One region of the Oceanimonas sp. GK1 genome, then DNA from elsewhere that is predicted to be linked to it. Evidence: predicted binding sites of a transcription regulator. Region 1 holds the regulator's gene; the other holds the start of a gene.
What was found. Region 1 encodes LexA, which represses DNA repair genes until DNA is damaged. Its sites were predicted from a motif close to ANCTGTNTNNNNANACAGNT; they were not measured.
Positions count from the first base shown of each region.

Region 2: the regulator LexA is predicted to act here: its motif matches at 1,839-1,858, upstream of recN (DNA repair protein RecN).

Region 1 is NC_016745.1:704,117-707,487, forward strand. It holds gene GU3_RS03360 (chorismate lyase) at 1-110, shown strand, start outside; gene ubiA (4-hydroxybenzoate octaprenyltransferase) at 107-979, shown strand; gene lexA (transcriptional repressor LexA) at 1,147-1,761, shown strand; gene coxB (cytochrome c oxidase subunit II) at 1,999-3,120, shown strand; gene ctaD (cytochrome c oxidase subunit I) at 3,139-3,371, shown strand, end outside.
Region 2 is NC_016745.1:1,566,072-1,569,442, reverse strand. It holds gene grpE (nucleotide exchange factor GrpE) at 65-676, opposite strand; gene nadK (NAD(+) kinase) at 862-1,746, shown strand; gene recN (DNA repair protein RecN) at 1,904-3,371, shown strand, end outside.

The DNA of each region.
Region 1 (3,371 bases):
CCACCGGCCCCTGGGCCCGCCGCTCCGCCCTCAGCACCGGCCTGGCCCGGGTGCTGGTGACCGAACTCTTTCTGCCGGCCTCGGCTCCCTATCAGGAAACCGTATCATGACCACGCTGACCTCTCCTTCCCGCCCGCGCTGGCGCGCCTATCTGGCCCTGGCCCGGCTCGACAAGCCCATTGGCACCCTGCTGCTGCTGTGGCCTACCTTGTGGGCACTGTGGATTGCCGCCGGTGGGTTGCCCTCTCCCTGGCTGCTGGTGGTGTTTGTGGCCGGGGTGTTTTCCATGCGCTCCGCCGGCTGCGTGATCAACGACTATGCCGATCGCCATATCGACGGTCACGTCAAGCGCACCCATGCTCGGCCGTTGCCGGCGGGTGAGCTCACCGAGCGTCAGGCGCTGAGCTTTTTTGCCCTGCTGGTGGGCCTTTCCTTTTTACTGGTGCTGACCACCAACGCACTCACCATTGGCCTGGCCTTTGCCGGCCTGTTCTGGGCGGCGCTTTACCCCTTTATGAAGCGCTTTACGCATCTGCCCCAGCTGTTTCTGGGCATCGCCTTCTCCTGGGCCATTCCCATGGCCTTTGCCGCCCAGGCCAACAGCCTGCCCGCCGGGCTCTGGCTGCTGTTTGGCGCCAACCTGACCTGGACCGTGGCCTATGACACCATGTATGCCATGGTGGACAGGGACGACGACCTCAAGATAGGAGTGAAGTCCACCGCCATTCTGTTTGGCCGGCGCGACAAGCTGATCGTCGGCCTGCTGCAGCTGGTTACCCTGCTGCTGCTGGTGGCCGCGGGCCGGGTATTTGAACTGGCCGCGCCCTTTTACTGGGGCCTGCTGGCGGCCGCCGGGCTGTTTGTGTATCAGCAGCGGCTGATCCGCGATCGGGAGCGCATGCCCTGTTTTCGTGCCTTTCTCAACAACAACTACGCCGGCATGGCGGTTTTCGCCGGCCTGGTGCTGGCGCTGTGGTAACCAGGCGGATAGGTGAGCCTGAACAGGGAGGTACTTGCAGCGTGTCGGGAAGTTGCCCCTTTATTCAACCTTCACTATGTCTGCAGACGGGGTGAGGCTTTGGGGCTTGCTCTGGACTCATTACTGGATATACTGACAGTTAACTGTATAAACAGACAGGTTTCATCATGAAGGCCCTTACTCCCCGCCAGTCTCAGGTGCTGGACATCATCAAGGAACACATTCAGCAAACCGGCATGCCCCCCACCCGGGTGGAAATTGCCAAGGTGCTGGGTTTCAAATCCGCCAATGCGGCGGAAGAGCACCTCAAGGCGCTGGCCAAAAAGGGCGTGATTGAAATCATGCCCGGCACCTCCCGGGGCATTCGCCTGGCCGGCGAGGAAGCGGAAGAAGAGCAGGGCCTGCCGCTGGTGGGCAGAGTGGCCGCCGGTGAGCCGATACTGGCCCAGCAGCACATTGAAAGCCATTACCGTCTCGATCCCGGCCTGTTTCACCCCTCGGCGGACTTTCTGCTGCGGGTACAGGGCATGAGCATGAAGAATATCGGCATCATGGACGGCGACCTGCTGGCGGTGCACAAGACCCAGGAGGCCCGCAACGGCCAGGTGGTGGTGGCGCGGCTCGACGACGAAGTGACCGTCAAACGCTTTCAACGCAAGGGCAGCAAGGTCAGCTTGCTTCCCGAGAACGAGGAATTGTCGCCCATCGAGGTGGATCTGCGCACCCAGGAGCTGATTATTGAAGGCCTGGCCGTGGGCGTCATCCGTAACGGCGATTTCTGAAAGAACCCCTTGTTCTGGCAGGCCGGCCCCTTCAGGCTGGCCTGCCAGTCCCCAGTCCCCAGTCCCCAGTCCCCAGTCCCCAGTCCCCAGTCCCCAGTCCCCATTTCTTTATATTTTACATTTCCTTAACTGCTGCTTTACTTAGAGTCAGCCGAATGGAAGGGATGCGGTCGTTCGGCTGATACCGATGCCCAATTCAAGTGCTCCGGTTTACAGGACGAAACGATGGGGGTGCACGTGAAGCCGATTTTGCTGCTGTTGTCCTTGCTGACAACCCTGCCCGTGGGGGCGCAAACCCGCCTCAACATGACCGAAGGGGTCACCGAAATCAGCCAGAAGGTGTATGGCCTGCACATGACCATTCTCACCATCTGTGCGGTGATCGGCCTGCTGGTATTCGGGGTCATGTTCTGGGCCATTATTCACCACCGCAAGTCCAAGGGGGCCCGGGCGGCCCAGTTTCACGAAAGCACCAAAGTTGAAATTCTCTGGACCCTGGTTCCCTTTCTGATCCTGATTGCCATGGCCATTCCCGCCACCAACACCCTGGTGGCGATGGAAGATGCCTCCGAGTCGGATCTGACTGTACAGATCACCGGCTCCCAGTGGAAATGGCATTACCGCTATTTTGACGAAGAGGTGGAGTTTTACAGCCTGCTGGCCACCCTGCCGCAACAAATCAGCGGCCAGGTGGGCAAGGGCGAAAACTACCTGCTGGAAGTGGATTATCCCCTGGTGCTGCCCACGGATCGCAAGGTGCGTTTTCTGATCACCTCCGACGACGTCATTCACTCCTGGTGGGTGCCGGCCTTTGCGGTGAAAAAGGATGCCATCCCCGGCTTTATTAACGAGGCCTGGACCCGCATTGATCAGCCCGGCCTGTATCGCGGCCAGTGCGCCGAGCTGTGCGGCAAGGATCATGGCTTTATGCCCATCGTGGTGGATGCCCGTACCCCCGAGGAGTTTGACGGCTGGCTGGCGCAGATCAAGGCCGAGCAGACCGCCGCCAAAGCCGCCGAGCAGGAACTGTTGGCCATGGACATGAGCATGGACGAGCTGATGAGCCTGGGTGAGCAGGTGTATCAACGGGCCTGTGCCGCCTGTCACCAAGCCAGTGGCGAAGGCATTCCCGGCGCCTTTCCGGGGCTCAAGGGCAGCGAAATGGTGCTGAACGACAGGGCGGCCCATATCGATATCGTGTTGCACGGCAAGGCGGGCACCGCCATGCAGAGCTTTGACAAGCAGCTGGCGCTCAAGGAGCTGGCGGCGGTGATCACCTATGAACGCAATGCCTGGGGCAACGATACCGGGGACCTGGTGCAACCCAGGGACATTCACCAGGCCAGACAGGGACAATAGGGGGCTGTGATGGCACAGATGGATCGCACGGAGACCGCGGACATTCACCTGGTGGAAGATCATCACCACGGCCCTGCCAGGGGCATTGGCCGCTGGCTGTTTACCACCAACCACAAGGACATCGGCACCCTGTATCTGCTGTTCAGCCTGACCATGTTCCTGCTGGGCGGCGCCATGGCCATGGTGATTCGGGCGGAACTGTTTCAGCCCGGGCTGCAACTGGTGGAGCCCAATTTCTTCAACCAGATGAC
Region 2 (3,371 bases), 860 kb from region 1:
GTCTATATGTGGCTGTCGGTTTGGGCTTTCAAGACGACGGTCACATTTTTTTATGAAGTGCGGCTCAGGCCTGAGTGTCGATGGCCGGCCCCTTGGCCACCATGACCATGGCAGGACGCAGCACCCGGCCGTTGAGTTCATAGCCTTTCATCATGACCGCCAGCACCGCATTGGGCGCCACTTCGTCACTTTCCACCATGCTCATGGCCTGGTGTTTATTGGGATCAAAAGGCTGGCCCTTGGGGTCGATTTGCTCGACGCCGAACTTTTCAACCGCGCTCAGCAGCGATTTCAGGGTCAGTTCCACCCCTTCGTGCACCGCCTTGAAGGCGTCACTTTCATCACTGGTATGTTCGATGGCCCGCTCCAGGCTGTCGATCACCGGCAGCAGTTCGCCCACGAATTTTTCCAGGGCAAACTTCTGTGCCTTTTCCACGTCCTGGGCGGCGCGACGACGAATGTTTTCCATCTCGGCCACGGCCCGCAGGGCACTGTCTTTTTCCATTTTGGCGCTGTTTTCGGCAGCGGCCAGCTTTTGCTCCAGCTCGGCGACATAAGCCGCATCGGGCTGCACGGTTTCCTGCTGCTCGGACTGGCCCGCGTCAGTGACGGCCCCTTGCTCCTGCTCAAGCGCTTCGGACTGCTCCGTCTCAACCTGATTGTGCTTGCTGCTCATGGTGTCTCCCGTGTGTATCAATCAACTTGGAGCCTATATGGGGGCAGTCACCCTCTTTTCAAGAGCACAAGCTCACAGACTTGCATTCACTCCGGTAGCGCTTGGGCAACACTCTGATTAGAATGGCGATTACTGACTCACACCACGCAATGCAGGCCGCCTTGCCAGCCCCCGGACAGCTATTTATGGAAACCGACTTCAAGACCATCGCCCTTATCGGCAAACCGGATCACCAGGGGGCCAACCAGACCCTGGTGGCGCTGTACCGTTACCTCTCCGGACTGGGTCTGAACGTGGTGATCGAACACCGGGTGGGCGAACAGCTGGGGCTGGCACAGGCCGAGCTGCTGGAAATGGTGGAGCTGGGCGAGCGCGCCGATCTGGCCATTGTGGTGGGTGGCGACGGCAACATGCTGGGCTCGGCCCGCGTACTGTCCCGCTTTGATGTGGCGGTGGTGGGCGTAAACCGGGGCAACCTGGGTTTTCTGACCGATCTCTCCCCCGACAGCTTTGAGCAACCGCTAGAACGGCTGCTGAGCGGCGACTACCAGACCGAGCACCGTTTTTTACTGGAAGCCCAGGTACACCGCCACGGCCAGCTCAAGGCCAGCAACACTGCCATGAACGAGGCGGTGCTGCATCCGGGCAAAATCGCCCACATGATCGAATTCGAGGTCTACATCAACGGCCACTTCATGTACAGCCAGCGTGCCGACGGCATGATAGTGGCCACCCCCACCGGCTCCACCGCCTATTCTCTCTCTGCCGGCGGCCCCATCCTCACCCCCAATCTCAATGCCATTACCCTGGTGCCCATGTTCCCCCATACCCTGAGCTGCCGGCCCATCGTGATCGACGCCGACGCCCAGGTAAAAATGGTGCTGTCCCCTGCCAACAAGAGCGAGCACATGCTGGTCAGCTGTGATGGCCATGTGTCGCTGGCGGTACAGCCGGGCGACGAGATCCACATCAACAAGAGCCCGCACCGGCTGAAACTGCTCCACCCCCGCGGCCATAGCTACTTTGAAGTGTTGCGCAGCAAGCTCGGCTGGGGCAGCAAACTGTTTTAACCCCGTGAGGAGTGAGGTGCTGAATGTGAGGCCCCCTCACTCCTTACACCTCACCTCTTACGTCTTACGTCTTTCCTCTCACGCCCATCTTGCACTGTATAAAACAACAGTATACTGTATTCCCATACAGCATTGTTTTTTGTTGCGGGGAATCACCATGTTGCTTCAGCTCACCATCAGCAATTTTGCCATCGTTTCCTTTCTTGAGCTGGACCTGCGCCGGGGCATGACCAGCATTACCGGCGAAACCGGCGCCGGCAAATCCATCGCCATTGATGCCCTGGCACTGGCCCTGGGCGAACGAGCCGATGCCGACTCGGTGCGCCCCGGTGCCGACAAGGCCGACATCAGCGCCCGCTTTCGCATCGACAAACTGCCCAGGGTCAAGGCCTGGCTGTGCGAGCAGGAGCTGGACGAGCAGGATGAATGCATACTGCGCCGTACCCTGAGCCGGGAAGGCCGCTCACGGGGCTACATTAACGGCACCCCGGTTCCCCTGTCGCAACTCAAGGCCCTGGGGGCGCTGCTGGTCAACATTCATGGCCAGCATGCCCACCAGGAGCTGCAAAAACCCGATCACCAGCGCGCCCTGCTCGATGCCTATGCCGGCCACCACCAGTTGCTGGGCCAAACCAGCCAGCATTATCAGCACTGGCGCCAGCTGAGCAACGAACGCAAGCAACTGCAGGCCGAGCAGGAAAAATGGCAGGCCGAACGCCAGCTGCTGGAATACCAGGTGGCCGAGCTTGACGAGCTCAATCTGAGCCAGGACGAATTCCCCGAGCTGGAAGCCGAGCACAAACGGCTCTCGAACGGTGCCGAGCTGGTGCACGACTGCCAGTTGGCGCTCAACATACTGGGTGATAACGACGAAACCAATGCTTTGCAACTGCTGCGCCAGGGGCTGAAGACCCTGAGCGAGCTGGTCACCATGGACTCGCAGCTGAACCCGGCATTGGAAATGGTGGAAAGCAGCCTGATCCAGCTGGAGGAGGGGCACAGCGAGCTGGGCCGCTATCTGGACCGGCTGGAACTGGATCCGGAGCGCCTGCACGAGGTGGAAAGCCGCATGACCAGAGTGATGGATCTTTCCCGCAAACACCATGTGCCCGCCGCCGACCTGTTCGGCTTTCATCAGCAGCTCAAGGCCCGGCTGGCCGACATGGCGCAGAGCAGTCACAGGCTGGAAGGACTGGATGAAGAAGTGGAGCAGGCCCGGGAAGACTTTGTGCAGGCCGCCGAGCGGCTTAGCCAGAGTCGCCAGCGTTACGCCCAAGCCCTGAACAAACAGATCACCCAGAGCCTGCATCAGCTCAGCATGGAAAAGGGCCGGTTTGAAATACAGGTGAATGCCGATACCAGTGCCGGTTTTTCACCCCTGGGGATTGACCGGGTGGAGTTTCTGGTCAGCACCAACCCGGGCCAGCCCCTGAGCCCCCTGGCCCGGGTCGCCTCGGGGGGCGAGCTGTCGCGCATCAGCCTGGCGATCCAGGTGATCACCGCCCAGAAAGTGGAAACCCCGACCCTGATTTTCGACGAGGTGGACGTGGGTGTCAGTGGCCCCACCGCTGCCGTGGTGGGCAAACTGCTGCGCCGCCTCGGCGAGTCCACCCAGGTGCTGGTGA